One region of the Longispora fulva genome, then DNA from elsewhere that is predicted to be linked to it. Evidence: riboswitches for the same ligand, from Rfam matches in the RefSeq annotation. Region 1 holds a riboswitch; the other holds the start of a gene.
What was found. A riboswitch is a leader RNA that binds a small molecule or an ion and turns the genes downstream of it on or off. The one in region 1 is predicted to bind S-adenosylmethionine.

Region 1 (10,793 bases):
GGACCGTTGTGGTCCGACGGGCACAGCGGGTAGACCCACTGCGTCGGCTCGCCGTACGTCGGCGGGCGGTTACCACAGCTCCACGGGTGGCCGAGCTGGATGACGTCGCCGTTCTGGTCGTAGAGCCGGACGTCCTTCAGCGGGTTGCCGTCGGCGTCGTAGGCGACCACGTCGTTCACGCCCTGCCACCGGTCGTAGACGCTGACTCCCCGGTCGCCCTCGCTGCCCTGGATGACGAAGACCAGTCCGGTGAACGCGAGCGGCACGGTGCCCAGGATCAGCAGCCACCGGAACCAGCCGGTCACCGACCGGGTCCGCCGGCCGAGCCAGATCGAGAACGCGACGCACCCGACCAGCACGACCACCGCCACCAAGGGGTGGTTGTCGGTGAACGGCAGCAGACCGGTGGAGCGCCCGGACACCACCAGCATCACCCAGCACGCGACGATCCAGCCCCGGAAGACCCACCAGGCGGGCCGCAGGGCGACCAGAAGATCCACCATTCGGGGGTACCCGACCACCCGCCCCAGCCGCACGTCCATCCGTCGGCCGAAGGCGACGACCCGCTGCCAGTCCGGGGTGGAGGTGGACTTCGGGGCCGGTTCGAGCCCGGCCGCCGCGCGCAACTCCGCCGCGTACTCCGCCGGGCCGCCCAGCCGCTCGGCCAGCGTCCCGCTGTGCTCGGCCTCGATGTCGGCCAGGTGCGCCGGGAGGTCCTCCATCAGCTCGTCGCGGACCTCCGACGGCAGGTCGGCCAGCGCCGAGCGCACCCCCGCCAGATACGCCTCACTCTGGTTCGTCGTGGTCATCACGCGGCCGCCCTCCCGTCGAGCAGGCTGTTCATGGTTGTGGCGAACCCGCGCCACACCGTGCTCGCGTCCGTGAGCTGGGTGCGGCCGGCGGGGTTGAGCGCGTAGTACTTGCGGTGCGGGCCCTCCTCGGAGGGGACCACGTACGTGGTCAGGTAGCCGGCGGTGAACAGCCGGCGCAGGGTGCCGTAGACGGAGGCGTCGCCGACCTCGTCCAGCCCGGACGCCCGCAGTCTGCGGAGGATGTCGTACCCGTAGCCGTCCTCTTCGCGGAGCACCGCGAGGACGGCCAGGTCGAGCACTCCTTTGAGAAGCTGGGTGGTATCCACGCATCGGAGAGTACTGCGCACAGCGAAGTACCGTCAAGACGGCACTACCCCTGGCCGCGCTGTACCCGGGTCCGGCAGAAGCCAAAGAAGTCCTTGACATCTCCAGATGCCAAAGTATTCTTTGGGATATGGAGATCCGAGACCCCCGGGCGATCAAGGCGCTGGCGCACCCGCTGCGCCTCGACCTGCTGGAGCTGCTGGGAGCCAGCGGCCCGGCGACCGCGGCGCACTGCGCCCGGGTGCTGGGCGTCCCGCAGGCCAACTGCTCCTTCCACCTCCGGCAGCTCGCCCGCTTCGGCTTCGTCGAGGACGCCGGGCACGGCCAGGACCGCCGGGAGCGCCAGTGGCGGGTGGCCGCCCAACGCCCGACCCTGCGGATCGGCACCGGCGCGGACGCCGTGGTCCGCCAGGAGGTCGAGCGGCTCGTCATCGAACGCGAGACCCGGGCCATCCTCGACCACCTGGAACGGCGGGACACCGAACCCGCCGACTGGCAGGAGGCGGCCGGCATGATGGCAGCGATCGCCGTCCTGACCGCCGAGGAGGTCGGCGACCTCAAGGAGCAGTGGATGACCCTGCTCGAGCCCTACCTGCGGCGGGACCCGCCCCCGTCCGCCCGCCACGTCCGCTACTTCATGGCCGCGACCCCGCTGCCCGACCAGACTCGAGAGGAAACCGAACATGTCCGCGAAGACTGAGTCCCTGATCGACCTCCGCGACCCGCGCCCCGTCGCTGGCGACCTCGACGTCCGTGGCCCGCGCCCCGTCCCGGGCGACCTGGACGTCCGGTGGATCCACGGCGCGCCGGGCGAGCCGCCGCTCCAGGCCCACCACTACGCGGAGCACACCGTCATCCTCCGGCAGGGCAAGGCGGTCAACTACGAGGCGCCGTTCCTCTACCTGCTGTTCGGCGAGGAGCGCGCCCTGCTGCTCGACACCGGCGCGACCGAGGACCCGGCGGCCTTCCCGCTCCGCGCCACGGTCGACCGCCTGGTAGCCGAGTGGTTGGAGCGCCACCCCCGCGCCGGCTACCAGCTGGTCGTCGCGCACACCCACGGCCACCACGACCACGTGGCCGCCGACCCGCAGTTCGCCGACCGGCCCGACACCACCGTGGTGCCCCGGGACGCCGAGGCCGTCCGCGCCTTCTTCGGCTTCGAGGAGTGGCCGAACGGGACGGCGACCCTGGACCTGGGCGGCCGGGTGCTCGAGATCCTCGGCACGCCGGGCCACCACGAGGCGTCGATCACGGTGTACGACCCCTGGACCGGCATCCTGCTCACCGGCGACACGGTGCTCCCCGGCCGGGTGTTCGTCTTCGACCCGGCCGGGTTCCGGGCCAGCCTCGACCGGCTGCTCGCCTTCGCCGAACACCGCACCGTGACCCACGTGCTCGGCTGCCACGTCGAGCTGACCACCCGACGGGGCCGGCTCTACCCGATCGGGGCCGGCTACCAGCCACGGGAGCGCGCTCTGGCGATGACGCTCGGGCAGGTGGCGGCGCTGCGGGACGCCGCGGCGGCGATCACCGGCAAGCGGGGCGTGTTCCGGCACCCGGACTTCGTGATCTACCAGGAGCCGCAGCGCCGGCACCTGGTGGGGCTGCTGGTCCGCGGCCGGGCGTACCAGCTGCGGGCACGGCTCGGCTGGCGATAGCCCCGGCCCGCACGACGGCCGCGGCGGGTGCGGTTCGGCTGGCGCTGGACGGCCGCGGGCGGGTGCTCGTTGGCCGCGACCGCGCCGAGCGGTGGAGACACGGCGGGCGGGCACCCCGTGAGGTACCCGCCCGACGATCGGAACTGTCAGCTGTGCCGGCGGGACTGCACGATCCGGAACCGGTTGGACACGTAGGCCCCGTCGGTCAGGGCCGAGTTGGCCGCCCGGTTCGCGCCGCTGGCGTGGAAGTCCGAGTAGGCCGCGGACTGGTTGACGAACACGCCGCCGGTCAGGTTGATCGACAGGTGCACGCCGACCTCGATCGACGCCTCCTCGACGACCCGGAGCACGTCCTCGTCGGTGGAGTAGACCCCGGCGGTGAGCGCGCCCTTGGCCTCGACGGTCTTCGCGAACAGGTCCACGCTCTCCGTCGTGCCGCCGGTGGCGATCAGGAACGAGATCGGGCCGAACCACTCGGTGCCGTAGGTGTCCTCGTCGGCCGCGTCCAGCTTGACGATCAGCGGGGTGCGGACCACGGCGTCCGGGAAGTCCGGGTGGGTGTGCGCGACGGAGTCGAGCACGACCTCGCCGACCTTGCGGGCCAGGTCGAGCCGGCCGATGACGCCGTCGTTGACGATCGCGCCGATCAGCTCCACGGCCCGGGCCGGGTCACCGGTCAGCTTGGCCGTGGCGCCCGCGATCCCGGCGGCGACCTCGTCGAAGGTCTTCACGCCGTCCGGGGTGGAGATGCCGTCGCGCGGGATGTAGATGTTCTGCGAGGTGGTGCACATCTGCCCCGAGTACAGCGACAGCGTGAACGCGATGTTGCGGCACATCCCGGCGAAGTCGTCGGTCGAGTCGATGATGATCGTGTTGACACCGGCCTTCTCGGTGTACACGACGGCCTGGGTGGCGTTCGCCTCCAGCCAGTCGCCGTACTCCGTCGAGCCGGTGAAGTCCACGATCTTCACCTCGGGCCGGGTGGCCAGCACGGAGGCCAGCTTCTCGCCCGGGGCCTCGGGGGCCAGCTGGACCAGGTTCGGGTCGAACCCGGCCTCGGCCAGCACCTCGCGCGCGACCCGGACCGTGATCGCCAGCGGGGCGATGGCGCGCGGGTGCGGCTTGACGATCACCGGGTTGCCGGTGACCAGGGAGGCGAACAGGCCCGGGTAGGAGTTCCACGTCGGGAAGGTGTTGCAGCCGACGACGAGGGCCAGCCCACGCGGTACCACGTGGAAGGTCTTCGTCATCCGCAGCGGGTCACCCTTGCCGGCCGGCTTCTCCCACTCGGCGGTGGCCGGGTGCCGGGTCATCTCGGCGTACGCGTAGGCGACGGCCTCCAGCGCCCGGTCGAACGCGTGCGCCGTGCCGGCCTGGAACGCCATCACGAACGCCTGGCCCGTGGTGAACTGCACGGCGTTGGCCAGCTCGAACGTGTTCTTCGCGAGCCGGTCGAGGATCTCCAGGGTGACGCCGGCCCGGGCCTGCGGGGTGGCGGCGCGCCACGCGGGCAGCGCCTCCTGGCCCCGGGAGATCAGGGTGTCGACGTCGAGGTGCGGGTAGCGAATACCCAGGTCAACCCCGAAGGGGCTGGTCTCCGTCGCGACCCGCTCGGTGCCTTCGAGCGGAAAGTCCCCGTTGTGGTACGCCTCGAAGGCAGCCTTGCCGTCCGCGGCGGCCGTCTCGCCCCACACCCGGGGGCTGGGCGATTCGGGGTAGGCCGACCAGTAGCCCCGCTCCCGGATCGCGGTGAGCGCGGCGTCGAGTTTGTCGCTGTGTGTGGCGAAGAGGTCCGCAGTCATGCCCACCATCATGCACCGGCTATGACAACATTCGGCAATCTGATCACCAACGTGTCATGCGTGGCTCAGCACGGCGGGGGTTCGACCTCGTCGGTGACGTAGGCGTGCGTGACGTACTGGCCGCCGAACAGCTTGTCCCACCGGTCGGTGGAGCTGATCCACTCCCCCTGGGTCTGGCACTCGACCGGCAGCACCGCGTACGGGGCGGCGTAGCCCACCACCCGGTAGTCCGTGCCCGGCCCCGAGCGCAGGTTGATCAGGCCCTGGGCCTGGCCTGCGCCCGGCGACACCCCGCTCCACAGGAACGTCACGGTCACCCAGGCGTTGGTGTCGAGCTGCAGTCCGTCCCAGAACGTCCCGTCGGCGAGGTCGAGCCCCGCCGGGTTGTCGACCGTCCGGCCGAACTCGTCCTTCTTGCCGTTGTAGTCGTCGTACCATGCGGCCTGGGCCTGGGGCACGCCGCGCGGCAGGTCGCCCCACTCCTGACGGTCGGGGTCCCAGTAGTCGTCGTGGGTGTTCCAGGGCCCGACGTCCCAGACCGGCGCGTACTCGCACCGGCCGCCGTCGGCGCACACCTGCACCGTGCGGTCGCCGCTCCCCTTGGCCGACAGCCCGCGGCGGGACGGCAGGGAGACGAAGTGGTCCCGGGAGGTGATCACGTGGCCGTTGGCCGTGTTCTTGCCGACGAGGCCCTCGCGGGTCGCGTACACCCGGGCTTGGAAAGGAGGGTCGTCGACCGCGTAAGCAGGGGTTGGGGCGACCGTAATCACCCCAACCAACACACTAGCTATCTTCACCCACATAAAAGAACATTAGGCGGCTTCTACAACTCCTGTTGCCAGTTCACCCAGGTATCCGCCCAACGGAACCCCATCCGCTCGTTAATCACGATCATGTAGGCGTTGTCGGCGGCGTTGGAGGTGTCGATCGCGCGGAGCTGCGGATACGTCGCCCGGTAGAAGGCCAGGTTCTCCAGCTTCACGATCGTGCCCAGCCGGTGGCCCCGGTGCGCGGAACTCGCGATGGTGTTGTGCTGCCAGGCGTGCCACTCGTCGCCCTGGTCGCTGGCCAGCGCCGAGTACGCCGCGAGCGTGTCCGACTCCCGGTGCACCAGCCCGACCGCGAAGTGGAGGTGCCCCCGGGCGTGCGCGACCTCCTCGCCGGCCCGGACCCGGTCGGCGTCGATCTTCTCCTCCTCGAACGCCAGGTCGCCGATCGGGGACTCCATCATGACCCGGCTGTCGAGGTAGGCCAGGTCCGCCGCGTACCGCTCCGGCACCCGGTCCCGCCAGGTCACCAGCTCGTAGCCCTCGGCGTGCGTCCACGCCTCGGCCAGCTGCCTGGCCAGCTCCTCCTCGGAGACGACGCCGGACACCCAACGCCGGTGCGCCTCGTCGAGCACCCGACGGAAGCCCATCTTCGCCGCGAACGCCATCCCGGGGCCGTGCGGACTGTCCGCCTCGGTACCGGGCAACGCCTGTGTCGCGTCGGTCTGGAGGTTCTTGCGATGGTGGAACCGGGCGCGCTCGACGGCCTTCCCGTAGAGCGCGCGGCCGATACCCCGGCGGCGGTGCGCGGGCGGCACCGTGAAGTCGACCCCGATGTTGTCCAGGTTGTCGAGGGTCGGCATGTGGATCTGGAGCGACCCGACCGGCTCGCCGCCGTCCACCGCGAGCCAGAACTCGTTGGCCTCGCCGGGCCACGGATTTCGGAGCCGACCGGTATCGCGTTCGAGGGTGGGGGCGGGGAACTCCGCGCGGTCGTGGGCGGCGGCCGCCGCGTGCACCTGGTGCCAGGCCGCCACCGCCGCGTCGTCGCGCACATCGATCTGGTTGATATCCATACCCGCCAGACTGACCGCCCCGACCCGACGCCGCGACTGAATTACGCCAACTCCTGCTTGTACTCCACCGTCGACTCCCTGGCCCGGAATCCCACCGCCTCGTTGATCGCGATCATGTGCCGGTTCTCCTCGGCGTTCCACGTGTCCAGGACGCGCAGCCCCGGCACCTCCGCCCGGACGAACGCCAGGTTCGCCAGCTTCACGATCGTGCCCAGCCGGTGGCCCCGGTGCTCGGGAGCCGCGATCGTCATCCACTGCCAGCCATGCCAGTCAACCCCATGATCAAAGGCAATCGTCGTGTACGCGACCAGCCGCCCCCCGTGCAGCGCCCCGGTGTTGAACCGCCGCCTCTTGCGCACCTCGAGCGCCACGTCCTTGGCCCGGAGCAGGGCGACGTCGACGTCCTCCTGCTCGACCGGGATGTCGCCCATCGGCATGTCGATCAGCATCCGGCCCTCGAGGTAGACCGCGTCGGCGATCAGCCCGTCCGGCACGCCGTCCCGCCAGGTGACCAGCTCGTAGCCCTCGGCGTGTTTCCACGACTCGGCGAGCAGCGCGTCGAGGGCTGCGTCGGGCACCGTACCGGCCTCCCAGCGGCGGCGCACCTCGTTCATCGCCCACGTCGCGCCCATCGCCTCGGCGAACGCGTGCCCAGGCCCCTCGCCCCGACAGCCGCCGATCATGGTGGTCCGGCCGTTCGCCCCGGCGCGCTCGACGGCCTTGGCGTGCAGGGCGCGGCCGATGCCCCGGCGGCGGTGGTCCCGCGACACCCAGATCTCGACCTCCACCAGGGCGAGGTTGTCCCGGGTCGGCATGTCGACCACGAGGCCGCCCACGATCCGGCCGTCCTCGACCGCGATCCACTTCTCGGTGGCGGTCCCCGGCCACGGGTCGTCGATCGCGTCGACCCACTGTTCCCGGCACCGGTCCGGCAGGTCCGGGGTCTGGTCCTGGTGGATCTGGTTCAGCGCCGCGTAGTGCTCCTCGACCAGGGTCCGGTCGGAGGTGTCCAGCTCGATGATGTCCATGCCTGCCACCTTGACCGTCGGGCGCGGAGACCGCGACCGATTTAGCCAGGTGGATCAAGGACAAAAAGGAACCGCCCCCGAATCCTCGGGGGCGCTCCACGTTGGTCGGGAGAACGCTCGCTTGAGCAGCACCGCCAAGCTGCGGCACCGCTGCACCGATCGAGATCGGAGCACATCATCGAAACAGGTTTCGATGGTGGTTACGGCGTCCTCCCGCAGAGAAAATACTCTGCCTCTACCACCCGGCCGTCAAGCAGCCAAGTTATAGTTATCGATCGTTAAGCTCACGGTACGCGACGACGCGCCCGGGGACACCGGGCGACTCGCCAACCCACCAGCACACATTACGCAGCGCCGCGACTACTCTGGGTAACTTATGTGACCTATGTCACAACAACCCAGCCTCGCGGGCGGCCCGCAACGAAGGCTTCACCCGGTGCGTCGGTCCGACCCGGTCGGCCACGGCGTCCAAAGTCTTCAGTCCCTCGCCGGTGTTGTAGACCACTGTCTCAGCAGTCGGGTCCAGCCGGCCACTCTCAACGAGCTTCTTCAGCACGGCCACGGTCACGCCACCGGCGGTTTCCGCGAACACGCCGGTGGTCCGCGCCAACAACTCGATGCCGTCGCGGATCTCGTCGTCGGTCACCGAGTCCATCCACCCCCCGGTCCGGCGCACCGACTCCAGCGCGAACGGGCCAGCGGCCGGGTCCCCGATGTTCAACGACTTGGCGATACCGGTCGGCTTCACCGGGGTGATCTCGTCCTTGCCGTCGCGCAGGGCCGTCGCGATCGGGTCGCAGCCCTTCGACTGCGCGCCGAACACCTTCCACGAACTCTCGGCGACCAGTCCGATCTCGACCAGCTCCTCGAACGCCTTGTCGATCTTCGTCAGCAGCTCGCCCGACGCCATCGGCGCGACCACCTGGGCCGGGAGCCGCCAGCCCAGCTGCTCGGCCACCTCGTAGCCGAGGGTCTTGGAGCCCTCCGCGTAGTAAGGACGGACGTTGACGTTGACGAACGCGGTGTCCTCGAACGCGTCGGTCTCCGTCAGCTCGCCGCACAGCCGGTTCACGTCGTCGTAGGAGCCCTCGATCGCGACCAGCTCGCCGCCGTACACGGCCGTGGTGATGATCTTGCCCTGCTCGAGGTCGGACGGGATGAACACGATGCTCGGCACCCCGGCGCGGGCCGCGTGCGCCGCCACCGAGTTGGCCAGGTTACCCGTCGACGCGCACGCGAAACGGGTGAAACCCAGCTCCTTCGCCGCCGTCAACGCCACCGACACCACCCGGTCCTTGAACGAGTGCGTCGGGTTCGCCGAGTCGTCCTTCACCCACAGCGTGCCGGTCATGCCCAGCTCGGCCGCGAGCCTGTCCGCCCTGATCAGCGGAGTCAGACCGGGGTCGAGGGTCACCCGGGAGGCCGGGTCCTGGCCGGCGGGGAGCAGCGGCGCGTACCGCCAGATGTTCTGCGGGCCCGCCTCGATCTGCTCGCGGGTGACCTTGTTCAACGCCGCCTGGTCGTAACCGACCTCCAGCGGGCCGAAGCACTCGAAACAGGCGTGTTGAGCGATCAGCGGGTACTCCTGGCCGCAGGCACGACAGACCAGACAGCGGGCGGGAGAGTTGGTGGCAGACAGCGCCATAGCGCGATTCCTTCCCATCTTTCCCGGAATCGATCTTCGATCCGGGCCGGATTTGGCACCTAACCCACACGTGTGGCGGTTGCCGGAGCGTCAACGGGCCGTTCCCTCGGCTCCTCTGGATGAGGTATTCAGTTGTGCCCAGCATTCTATGGGCTTTTTCCACCACCCGACACGTGAGCCACACCACGCTCGTTGAACCCTCCGATCGGGGACAAGGAGGTCCGAAATGGCAGTAGGGCACAGCCCAATGGTGCGTCGGAGCAGGCTGGGGGCTGAGTTACGCAAGCTCCGCCGGGACAAGCAACTGACCATCGCGAACGTGGCAGCACTCGTCGGCTGGCAGGCCTCGGAGCTCAGCAGGCTGGAGAACGGCAAGCTCCGACCGGACCTGTCCGTAGTCATGGACATACTCGACGCGCTGGAGGTGATCGGCGGGCAGCGGGAGATCCTGATCTCCATGGCCCGGGACGCCAACCAGCGCGGATGGTGGAAGGCGATGGTGGGGCCGATGTTCGAGCGGTACCGCCAGATCGCCGAGATCGAAGCAGGCGCCACCGACATCCGGCAGATCACTCTGCTCTTCGTGCCCGGACTCCTCCAGACAGAGGAGTACACCCGGGCCAGGCTGTCGCACTACCCGAGCTTCGCCGACCCGGCGGCGCTGCAGACAGCGATCCACGGCAGGCTCACCCGCCAGAAGCTGCTGGACAACGAGGAAACGAAGTATTCGGTGATCATGGACGAGGGAGTCCTTCATCGCCGGACCTGCGCACCACCGATCCTGACCGACCAGTTCCGCCATCTGGTCAAGATCGCGACACGACCGAACATCAGTATCCGGGTACTCCCCTTCGGTGCCGACATCTATGAGCGGACACCGGCGGCATCCGCCTTCACGCTGTTCCGGTATGCGAGCCCCGACGATCCGCAGGTCGGATTCGTCGAGACCAACACCGTGGACCTGGTGCTCAGCGACGCTGAGGACCTGGCCCGGATGGAGGGCATCTTCCAGGAGTTCTGGGCAGCCACGCTCAACGCCGAGGATTCGAGCAGGATGCTCGAAGAGGCCGCTGAGCGGTTTCAGCGAGAAGGATCGTGATGACGACCGAATTCACCGCTTGGCGCAAGTCAACCCGGAGCTCCCCCTCTGGCGACTGCGTCGAAGTCTCACCGAGTGGCGATCAACAGCTCGTCGGAGTCCGGGACACAAAGGACCGTTCGGCCGGCATGCTCGTCTTTGTCGGCGCGGAGTGGTATGCATTCGTGGGCGGGGTCAAGGCTGGCTCCTTCGATCGCTGATCGGTTCCATCTGCACAACGAAAGTGTGGCCTCGGGGATCGCCCCGAGGCCACACGTATTTATTCCATGACCCGAATACCAGGAACGCGGAAGCCCGAAGCCTCGATAGAGCGCTAACGTCGAGGCATGTCGAAGTCAGCCGACCTCCACAGCAGGCGTCAAGATCTGGGCGTCGCCCTCCGAGAGCTTCGCGAGTCCACCAGCTTGAGCGGCAGCCGCCTCGCTGCTCGGCTCGGCGTCAGCCAGTCCAAGGTCTCGAAGATCGAGACCGGCCTGTGTAGACCTTCGATCGACGAGGTCGAAAGTATGCTGACGGTGCTGCAAGCGTCTCCTGAGACACGCGAGAGGATCCTCGCGATGGCGCAGATCGGACCACTGGTCT
Region 2 (10,793 bases), 290 kb from region 1:
GCGCCGCCGGGTACTTCGTGCTGATCCTGGTGGGTCGGCTGTCGGCGATCGTGATCCCGATCATCGTGGCCCTGCTGCTGTCCGCCCTGCTCACGCCGCTGGTCGGTTGGTTGCGCCGGGCCCGGCTGCCCGGTTCCCTGGCCACGGCGATCGCTCTGATCGCCGGCATCGCCGCCATCGTCGGGGTGCTGACGGCCGTGATCCAGCAGTTCGTGAGCGGCTTTCCGCTGCTGACGAAGAAGGCCGCCGAGGGCATCGAGCAGATTCAGGACTACCTGAAGACCGGCCCGTTGCACATGACCGACCACCAGCTCAACCAGATGCTGGACACCGTCAGGACGTGGCTGGTCGGCAACAAGGACAACCTGACGGAGAACGCGGTCTCGACGTTCGTCACGACGGCGCACGTCCTGACGGGCATGCTGCTGGTGCTGTTCGTCACGTTCTTCTTCCTCCGCGACGGCCAGCGGATCTGGACCTTCCTGGTGGGCCTGTTCCCGGTCCGGGCGCGGGAGTCGCTGGGCGGCGCGGGTCAGGCCGCGTGGCGGACGCTGGTGGCGTACGTGCGGGCGACCGTGCTGGTGGCGTTCATCGACGGGGTCGGCATCGGGATGGCGGTGTGGCTGCTGGGGGTGCCGCAGTTCGCGCTGCCGCTCGGGGCGCTGGTGTTCCTCGGTGCGTTCATCCCGATCATCGGGGCGACGCTGACCGGCGCGATCGCGGTACTCGTCGCGTTCGTGATCAAGGGTCCGTTCACGGCGTTGCTGGTGTTCGCCGCCGTGATCGCCGTACAGCAGCTCGAGGGCCACGTCCTGCAACCGTTGATCATGGGTCGGGCGGTGGCGATCCACCCGCTGGCCGTGATCGTGGCGATCGGGGCCGGTCTGGTGCTGGCCGGGATCGTGGGCGCGCTGGTGGCGGTGCCGCTGGTGGCGACGCTGAACACGGGGATCCGGTACATCGTGGGGCGCAATGTCGTGCTCACCGAGATGGAAGAAGACACCGGGTAGCTAATCCGGGCGGAAACTGTCCGGATTCGGTTCTAGCCTGGGCGCATGACAACCTTTGTTCTGGTACCCGGTTACTGGCTCGGCGGATGGGCCTGGCAGGACGTCACCGACGCGCTGCGGGCCGCCGGCCACGACGTGCACCCGGTCACGCTGACCGGCATGGCCGACCGGGCCGCCGAGGCCGGCCCCGACACGGACCTAGACACCCACGTCGCCGACATCGTCCGGGTGATCGAGGACAACGACCTGACCGACGTCGTCCTCGTCGCGCACAGCTACGGCGGTTCCCCGGTCACCGGCGTGGCCGACCGGATCCCCGACCGCCTCGCCCGGGTCGTCTATGTGGACAGCGGGCCCCTGCCCGACGGCTTCGCCCAGGCCGACTTCGGCGGGCCGGAGGGCCGGGCGTACCTGGAGAGCCTCGCCGGGGACGGGTGGCGGATCCCGCTGCCGTCCTGGGAGGACGTCGCCACCACGATGGGCGCGAGCCTGGCCGGCATGGACGACGCGGCGCTGGCCCGGTTCCGGGCGGGCGCGACCGACCAGCCGCTGGGCACCGTCACCCAGCCGATCCGGCGCACCGGGGCCGACGACGTGGCGTGCGACCTGGTCGCGTGCTCGTTCCCGCTGCCGGTGGTGCGCGAGATGATCGCCGCGGGGCATCCGTTCTTCGCCGCGCTGGGCGGGCCGCGGTGGCGACTGTTCGAGCTGACCACGGGCCACTGGCCGATGTTCAGCCGCCCGAAGGACCTGGCGGAGCTGCTGGTCGACCTCACGACCTGACAGATCAAGACCACACTTCGACGGTTACGCCGCGTCTCCGCCCCGACAGCGGCGGCACCTCTGCCGGGAGCTCCATCCTAGCGGCGCGCGTTCTCGCCCAGCCGGGTGGCCAGCTCCGCGACGGCCACCCGCAACCCGTCCGGGACCCGGATGGTGAATCCCCACCCCAACCCGGCGAGCATCACGGCCATCCCGTCCAACCGTTCGGCCCTGGTCGTGAACAGCACCCCGTCGGGCACCTCCACCAGCGTCCCGAGCGTCGGGGAGATCCGGCGCCGGGCGCTGTCCAGGTCGGTCTCCAGCACCACCTCCACCGGGTGCCGGTAGGGCACCTTCGCCAGCGAGTCCGTCACGTGCGCGACGGGGTCGAAGTCGACCGGCCCGGCGAAGGACTCCGCGGCCAGGCGCGCGGACAGCACCCGGTCGATCCGGAACGTGCGCACCTCGGAGCTGCGGTGGTCGAGCCCCGCGACGTACCAGCGGCCGGCGTGGAAGACCATGCCGTACGGGTCCAGCTCCCGGTCGGTCTCCTCGCCCCGCCAGGACACGTAGCGCAGGGTCACCCGGCGGTGGTCCCTGGCGGCGGTGGCAACGGTGAGCAGCACCGCGGCGTCCGGGGGCTCGCCGGACAGCGCCGGCAGCGTGAAGGCCAGGGTGTCGGCCACGGCCAGGGTCCGGTCCCGCAGCGCCACGGGCAGCACCCGCCGCACCTTGCCGAGGGCCCCGTCCGCGTCGCCCACGGCGAGGCCGAGCTGCCGGCTGGCGAGCAGGCCGACGACCACGGCCGTGGCCTCCGCGTCGGTGAACATCAGGGGCGGGAGCTTGTAGCCGGGGCGCAGCCGGTAGCCGCCGTACCGGCCACGGGCCGCCTCGACGGGGATGCCCAGGTCGCGGAGCTGGTCGGCGTACCGGCGAATGGTTCTGGGGTCGACGCCGAGCTGTTCGGCGAGCGCGGCGCCGCCCAGCCCCGGGCGGCCCTGGAGGAGTTCGAGGAACGCCAGGACCTGGGACGCGGACATCAGCCCCGGTAGCCGTAGGGGTAGGGCTGGTAGCCGTACATCGGCGGCGGGGGCGGGGGCGGCGGCGGGGCGACCGGGATCGGCACGACCGGGCTGGCCGACGGCGCGACGGCGCGCACCGAGCGGTCCGGGAACACCAGGTGGTAGACGGAGCCGTCCCAGCGGCCCTGCGGGGTGAGCGGGTCGCGGCCGGTGAACACGTTGCGGTACGCCGCGAGGTCGTGCAGCAGCCGCAGCTCCTCGGCCGCGAAGTCCGGGCCGGCCAGCCCGCGCTCGGCCCCGTCGCGGAGCAGGGCGAGCTTGGTGGCCGTGTCCTGGTAGCCGCGCATGGCCTGCGCGCCGGACGCGCCGGCGACCCGGCGGGCCCAGTACCGCGCGGTGAGGCGCCGGCCGACGGTGATCAGGGACGCCACCTCCGGCGGGGTCATCCACGCCGTCCGCACGTACGCCGGCAGCACCCGGCCGGCGATCCGGCCGTCCTGGGCCCTGGTCCACAGGGCGAATCCGAAGACGCCGAAGAAGATCGGCACCATCAGGCCGAAGTAGCCGTACAGGAACACGAGCTGGTTGTGGGCGCTGAGCGTCGCCATCAGGTTCCACGTGCCGTGCAGCATCATGGCCATCATCAGGCCGGACAACGGCAGCAGGGTACGGGTGACCTTGTTGGAGCTGCGCGCGGCGAAGCCGACGGCGATGCCCGTCATCGACGTGAACAGCGGGTGCGCGAAGCCGGACATCACCACCCGGACGACGAACAGCACGACCACGCTGATCGCACCCTGGGACACCAGGCCGGTGTCCGCGGACGTCCGCACGTAGATGCCGCCCATGTAGAGGATGTTCTCCATCATGGCGAACCCGACGGCGGAGAGTCCGAAGTAGACGATCCCGTCGGTGGGGCCGGAGAAGGACCGCTTCACGAAGATGTACAGCAGCAGCGGGCCGAGCGCCTTCATCGACTCCTCGATGAACGGCGCGACGAGGGTCGCCACATGGCTGCCGGAGACCCCGAGGTTCGGGAACACCCACTCGCCCATCAGCGTGTTGACCACCAACGCGACCGCGGTGGCGACGCACGCCCCCCACGCGAAGCAGAAGGCGAGGCGCTTCCACGGCTCCGGCTCGTACCGGTCGAGCCAGAGGAACGCTGAGACCAGCAGCGGGACGGGGAGGATCGCGCCGGCCAGCCCGACGAGGGTGGGGCCGACGCCGTAGGCGAAGCCCAGGTAGAGCAGCATCGCGATGCCACCGGCCGCGATCACCACCACCGCGATGATCATGACGATCAGGCGTTTCCAGTCGAAGCGCCTCGGCGGCGGGGGCGGCGGACCGTAGTGCACGTCACCCTGTGCGAGCTCTGCCATGGGCTCAGCTTATGCGGTAACCTCTCGGCAGGTCATGAGCGCCAGCGACAAGCCCCGGCTCGCTGGCCGGCAACCCTCCACCGCGGTGGGGTGCCCCGGGTGAGGACCAGGTCCAGCATTCGTTCGTGCTGGTCAAGCGCGGACCCCGGCACATTCCCCGAGGTCCCTGAGACCTCGGAGGATTCTCCATGTCCGCCCTCACCGCCACCCGCGCAGACCTCTCCGTCCTCGGCGCGGACGTCACGGTCAAGCTCGCCGACGGCACCCACGTCCCGTACGCCAACTTCGACTACGCCGCCACCGCCCCGTGCGCCTCGGCCGCCGCCCGGGCGGTGAACGAGATCCTGCCGCACTACGCGAGCGTGCACCGGGGCGCCGGCCAGCTCTCCCAGCTGTGTACGAAGCGGTACGAGGAGGCCCGCGAGACCCTCCGCGAGTTCGTCGGCTGCCGGCCGGACGACAACCTGATCTTCACCCGCAACACGACCGACGCGCTGAACCTGCTCGCGCACGCCGTGCCGGCCGGCACCACGGTCCTGGCGTTCGCCGCCGAGCACCACGCGAACCTGCTGCCGTGGAAGCGCACGGTCCGGCTGCCCTCGCCGTCCTCGCCGTCCGGGGCCGTGACCGCCGTGCACTCGGCGCTGCGCGAGCTGCGCCGCACCGAGGCCGACAGCCCGCTGCTGCTGTCGGTGACCGGCGCGTCCAACGTGACCGGCGAGCTGTGGCCGATCCGCGAACTGGCCGCCGCCGCGCACCTCTACGGCGCGCGGATCTGCGTGGACGCCGCCCAGCTCGCCCCGCACCGGGCGGTGGACATCGCCGAGCTGGGCGTCGACTACCTCGTGCTCAGCGGCCACAAGCTGTACGCGCCGTTCGGGGCCGGGGTGCTCGCCGGGCGGGCCGACTGGCTGGACGCCGCGGAGCCGTACCTGGTCGGCGGCGGCGCGACCGCGCACGTCGGCGACGCCACCCACGACGTGCGGTGGGCGGCCGGCGCCGCCCGGCACGAGGCCGGCACCCCCAACCTGCTGGGCGCGGTGTCCCTGGCCGCGGTGTGCACCGAGCTGGCGCTGGCCGACCGCGCCGAGGTCGAGGCCGAGGAGGAGGCGCTGACCGCCCGGCTGCGCTCCGGCCTGGCCGCGATCGACGGCGTGCACGACCTGAATCTGTTCGGACCCGAACACCCGAGGATCGGCGTGGTCGCGTTCGTGGTCGACGGTGTGCCGTCGTCGCGGGTCGCGGCCCGGCTGGCCACCGAGTTCGGAATCGGCGTGCGCGACGGGCTGTTCTGCGCGCACCCACTGACCCGCCGACTGCTGGGCGCCCGGGCGGGGCGCTCAGCAGTCGGCGCCTGTAGTGACGCGCCACGGGGCGTGGCGCACTGCGGGGACGAGAACATCCCGGACGTCACAGCCGTCCGGGCGAGCCTCGGCCTCGGGAGCACCATCGAGCAGGTGGACAGGTTGATCTACGCGGTACGGTCGATCGCGTGACTGACATGACCTACCGCCCACTGGGCAACTCCGGCCTGATTGTCTCCGTCGTGGGCCTCGGCTGCAACAACTTCGGACGTCCCGGCTCGGTGACCGAGGGCGTCGATGGCACCCGCGCGGTGGTCGACGCCGCGATCGACGCCGGCATCACCCTCTTCGACACCGCCGACATCTACGGCACCCCCGGCCGCTCGGAATCCCTGCTGGGCGAGGTGCTCGGCGAGCGGCGCGACCAGATCGTGCTGGCGACCAAGTTCGGCATGGACATGCAGGGCCTCAACGGGCCGGACTGGGGCGCGCGCGGCTCGCGGCGGTACGTCCGGCTGGCCGTCGAGGCGTCACTGCGCCGGCTGGGCACGGACTGGATCGACCTGTACCAGTACCACGAGCCCGACGGGGTGACCCCGATCCAGGAGACCCTGGCCGCCCTCGACGAGCTGGTGGTGGAGGGCAAGGTCCGCTACATCGGCAGCTCGAACTTCTCCGGCTGGCAGGTCGCCCAGGCCGACTACGAGGCGACCGGCGCGCGGTTCATCAGCGCCCAGAACGAGTATTCGCTGCTCAACCGGGCTATCGAGACCGAGCTGGTGCCGGCGTGCGAGGAGTTCGGGGTCGGCATCCTGCCGTACTTCCCGCTCAAGTCGGGGCTGCTCACCGGCAAGTACGCCCGCGACGAGGCCCCGGCGGCCGGCACCCGGCTGGCCAACCGCCCGCACGTGCACGCCGGCGCCGACTGGGACCTGATCGACCGGATCGCGACATTCGCCGCCGAACGCGGCGTCGGGATGCTCGACGTGGCGATCGGCGGGCTCGCCGCCCAGCCGGCCGTCGCGTCGGTGATCGCCGGGGCCACCAGCGCCGCCCAGGTGGTCGCCAATGTCGCGGCCGGCACCTGGGCCCCGGCCCCGGAGGAGCTCGCGGCACTCAACGCGCTGTAGCACCGGTACCCGTCGGCCAATTCGCCTGCTGGTCCGCTCTTTTCCCCCGAGTGGACCAGCGGCCGATGGGGTACGTTCTAGGTGTGCTGCCGCCGGAGCTAGACATCTCCGTCCGTCACGACACCAGCGAGACCGTCGTGGCGCTCATCGGTGAGATCGATATCAGCACCGTGTCCCAGCTCAGTGCCGCCGTGGAGAAGGCGCTCGTCGACACGCCGGCCTCCCGGCTGATCCTGGACCTGGAGAAGGTCACCTTCTGCGACTCCCAGGGCCTGGGCACCCTCGTCGTGCTCAACCGGGCCGCCGCCCGGTCCCAGCACGCCCTGATCCTGGTCAATGTCGGCGACTTCCTGCACCGGCTGCTGGACGTCACCGGCCTCAAGCAGGCGTTCTACATCCGGGACTGAGCGGCCCGGACGGGCCACCGCGCCGACCCGGGCTCACGTCGAGGGCCGGGCCTGCCCCAGCACCTTGGTCGCCTCGGCCACATCCCCCCGCTCCAGCAGAACCAGCGCCTCGTCCACGGCCCCGGCCAGCGCCGCGTACCTGGCCGCCGTCGCCGCCTGCTCCGTGAGCTGCTTGTTCTTCGACCACAGGTCCACGAACACCGACACCTTGGCCCGTAGCGCCCACGGGTCGAACGGCTTGGTCAGGTAGTCGACCGCGCCGGCAGCGTACCCCCGGAACGCGAGGTGTGAGTCCCGGTCCACGGCGGTGAGGAAGATGATCGGCACATAGCGGGTCCGCTCTCGCTGTTTGATGTGACTCGCCGTTTCGAACCCATCCATACCGGGCATCTGCGCATCGAGCAGGATGACCGCGAAGTCGTCGGTGAGCAGCCGCTTGAGCGCCTCCTCCCCGCTGGACGCGGTCACCGGCTCGACGGCCAGGCCCTGCAGGATCGCGGCGAGCGCGACCAGATTCTCCCGGCGGTCGTCGACCATGAGGACCTTGGGAGAGGACGTCACTGAACCCACCCGCCCATGAGTTCCAGCAGGTCGTCGAGGTCCACGGGTTTGGTGATGTAGTCGCTCGCGCCGGCCGCGAGGGCCTTCTCCCGGTCGCCGGGCATGGCCTTGGCGGTGAGGAACACGATGGGCAGGTCGACGAACTCGGGGATCCGCCGGATCGCCTGGGTCGTCTCGTTGCCGTCCATGTCGGGCATCATCGCGTCCATCAGAACGATGTCGACCTCCGGGTGCTCGGTGATCAGGCGGACGCCCTCGGCTCCGTTGTCGGCGTAGAGCACGGTCATGCCGTGCAGCTCCAGCGCGCTGGTCAGGGCGAACACGTTGCGTACGTCGTCGTCGACGATCAGGACACACGCGCCGTCGAGCCGCTGGGTGGTGCTGGTGACCCGCTGCTCCGGGCCGGCCGGCTGGCGGAGGATCGCCGGGGCGTTGGCTGCGCGCATGGTCGGCGTGCTGCTGGGCGCGGGGCGGGCCGGCAGCTGGATCGGCCGGATCGGGGCGAGGCCGGGCAGCACGTCCGGCAGGTACAGCGTGAACGTGGAGCCGGTGCCCGGCGCGGACTCCACGGTGATCGTGCCGCCGAGCAGCTGGGCGAGCTTGCGACTGATGGACAGGCCGAGGCCGGTGCCGCCGTACTTGCGGCTCGTCGTGCCGTCGGCCTGCTGGAACTCGTCGAAGATCAGGGACAACTTCTCTTCGGGTACGCCGATCCCCGTGTCCTGCACCGCGAACGCCACCACGTGCTCTGCCCCGTCCAGGGTCGGCACCCCGAACCGCGCGCCCCGGGGCGCGAGCCCGATGGTGAGCACCACGGAACCGGCGTCGGTGAACTTGACCGCGTTGGACAGCAGGTTGCGGAGGATCTGCTGGAGCCGCTGGGCGTCGGTGAGGACCGTGGCCGGCAGGTCGACGGTGCTGTCGACCCGCAGCTTGAGCCCCTTCTCCTCGGCCTGTGGCCGGAAGGCCCGCTCCACGTACTCGGAGATCTCGCTCAGTTCGACATTGCTGGCCTCGACGTCCATCCGACCGGCCTCGATCTTCGACAGGTCGAGGATGTCGTCGATGAGGGACAGCAGGTCGGAGCCGGCGTTGTGGATGGTGCGGGCGAACTCGATCTGCTTCTCGGACAGGTTGCGCTCGGTGTTGTCGGCGAGCAGCCGGGCGAGCAGCAGCAGCGAGTTGAGCGGGGTGCGCAGCTCGTGGCTCATGTTCGCCAGGAACTCCGACTTGTACTGGGAAGCCAGCGCCAACTGCTGCGCCTTCTCCTCCAGCCCCAGCCGGGCCATCTCGATCTCCTGGTTCTTGATCTCGATGTTCCGGTTCTGCTCGGACAGCAGCGCCGCCTTCTCCTCCAGCTCCAGGTTGGTCCGCGACATCTCGCCGGACTGGTCCTGCAGCTCCAGGGCGAGCCGCTGCGACTGGGCCAGCAGCTCCTCGGTGCGCTGGTTGGCCCGGATCGTGTTCAGCGCGACGCCGATCGTGGCGACGAGCCGGTCGAGGAACGTCAGGTGCAGCTCGGAGAACGTGGACAGCGAACCGAACTCGATCACGCCGAGCGGCTGGCCCTCGAACAGCACCGGCAACACGACGACATCGGCGGGCGGCGCGCTGCCCAGCCCGCTGCGTACCGTCAGATAGCCCGGTGGGGTTGACGTGACCCGGATCGTGCGCCGGGCGGCGACCGCCTGGCCGACCAGCCCCTCGCCCGGGGCGAACACCACGGCGTGGCCCTCGGGCACGTAGCCGTAGGAGCCGGTGAGCCGGAGCCGGGTGGTGCCGTCCTGGCCCTCCTGCTGGAGGAAGAACGCGCCGACCTGCGCCTCGATCAGCGGGGTGACCTCGTCCATGATCATGCGGCAGACCTCGCCGAGGTCGCGCTGGCCCTGCAACAGGCCGGAGACCCGGGCCATGTTGGAGTTCAGCCAGTCCTGCTCCGCGTTCTTCTTCGTGGTCTCGCGGAGCGTGACGATCATCTGGTTGATGTTGTCCTTCAGCTCCGCGACCTCGCCCTGGGCCGCGACCGTGATCCGCTGGGTCAGGTCGCCCCGGGTCACGGCCGTGGACACCCGCGCGATGGCCCGCAGCTGGGTGGTCAGGGTCGACGCGAGCTGGTTGACGTTCTCCGTGAGGTCCTTCCAGGTACCGGACACGCCGCGCACCTGCGCCTGGCCGCCCAGCTTGCCCTCGGACCCCACCTCGCGGGCGACACGCGTGACCTCGTCACCAAACGAGGACAGCTGGTCCACCATCGTGTTCATCGTGCTCTTCAGCTCGAGGATCTCACCCTGCGCGTCGATCGTGATCTTCTGCGACAGGTCACCCTTGGCGACGGCGGTGGCGACGGACGCGATGTTACGCACCTGCGCCGTCAGGTTCGACGCCATGAAGTTCACGTTGTACGTCAGGTCGCGCCAGGTGCCCGACACGCCCGTGACCTTCGCCTGCCCGCCGAGCTTGCCCTCGGTGCCGACCTCGCGGGCCACCCGCGTCACCTCGTCGGCGAAGGACGACAGCTGGTCGACCATCGTGTTCACGGTGCGGCCGATCCGCGCGAACTCGCCCCGCATCGGCTGGCCGTCGATCTGCAACGCCATCTTCTGCGACAGGTCGCCGTCGGCCACGGCGACGATCACGCGGGCGATCTCGGTGGTCGGCCGGCCCAGGTCGTCGATCAGCGCGTTGACGGCCCGCACCCCGCCGCCCCACTCGCCCGGGTGGTCGGTCACGTCGAGGCGTTCGGTGAGTTCACCCTCGCGGCCGACGATCTGCGCGATCCTGATCAGGTCCTGATTTCGGCGCTCGAGCTGTTCGACGACCTTGTTGAACCGGTCAGCGACCTCGTCGGCACCCTCGGAGGAGGAGTTTTGGGGCAGACGTACCTGAAAGTCACCCTGCTGGACACGCCCCAACGCGTCAACGAGCTGAGTGAGCAGCGCGGAGTCCATCGCCCCATCCTCCCCTGCGATGGCGCAAATGGCGAGAACCCGGCACCCTGATCACTATCTCGGCCATGAACTAGCGGAAAACTACTTGGTCAGGAGAGACTTCACCCGTGCCCACGCACGCCCGGCGACGGCTTCGACTGCCAGCCGACCACCAGTCACCGGCGCACGCCCGTGCCGCCGTCCGCGAGGTTCTCGCGGAGGCGGGCCTGGCGGAGTTGCTGGACGAGGCTCTGCTGTTGACCACGGAGCTCTCGACCAACGGTGTCG

Region 2: another riboswitch for S-adenosylmethionine. It lies ahead of IW245_RS27655 (aminotransferase class V-fold PLP-dependent enzyme); the one in region 1 lies ahead of thrC (threonine synthase).

The regions. Positions count from the first base shown of each region.
Region 1 covers NZ_JADOUF010000001.1:5,807,763-5,818,555, forward strand. Annotated here, with positions in the region: gene IW245_RS26190 (HAAS signaling domain-containing protein) at 1-809, opposite strand, end outside; gene IW245_RS26195 (PadR family transcriptional regulator) at 809-1,138, opposite strand; gene IW245_RS26200 (winged helix-turn-helix domain-containing protein) at 1,267-1,836, shown strand; gene IW245_RS26205 (MBL fold metallo-hydrolase) at 1,820-2,794, shown strand; gene paaN (phenylacetic acid degradation protein PaaN) at 2,941-4,608, opposite strand; gene IW245_RS26215 (DUF8814 domain-containing protein) at 4,662-5,306, opposite strand; gene IW245_RS26220 (GNAT family N-acetyltransferase) at 5,420-6,439, opposite strand; gene IW245_RS26225 (GNAT family N-acetyltransferase) at 6,481-7,467, opposite strand; gene thrC (threonine synthase) at 7,856-9,112, opposite strand; SAM riboswitch class I at 9,124-9,238, opposite strand; gene IW245_RS26235 (helix-turn-helix domain-containing protein) at 9,360-10,211, shown strand; gene IW245_RS26240 (DUF397 domain-containing protein) at 10,211-10,411, shown strand; gene IW245_RS26245 (helix-turn-helix domain-containing protein) at 10,538-10,793, shown strand, end outside.
Region 2 covers NZ_JADOUF010000001.1:6,102,350-6,113,142, forward strand. Annotated here, with positions in the region: gene IW245_RS27635 (AI-2E family transporter) at 1-1,010, shown strand, start outside; gene IW245_RS27640 (alpha/beta fold hydrolase) at 1,056-1,793, shown strand; gene IW245_RS27645 (helix-turn-helix transcriptional regulator) at 1,871-2,812, opposite strand; gene IW245_RS27650 (PrsW family intramembrane metalloprotease) at 2,812-4,176, opposite strand; SAM riboswitch class IV at 4,207-4,321, shown strand; gene IW245_RS27655 (aminotransferase class V-fold PLP-dependent enzyme) at 4,365-5,672, shown strand; gene IW245_RS27660 (aldo/keto reductase) at 5,678-6,610, shown strand; gene IW245_RS27665 (STAS domain-containing protein) at 6,676-7,017, shown strand; gene IW245_RS27670 (response regulator) at 7,051-7,578, opposite strand; gene IW245_RS27675 (ATP-binding protein) at 7,575-10,526, opposite strand; gene IW245_RS27680 (SpoIIE family protein phosphatase) at 10,634-10,793, shown strand, end outside.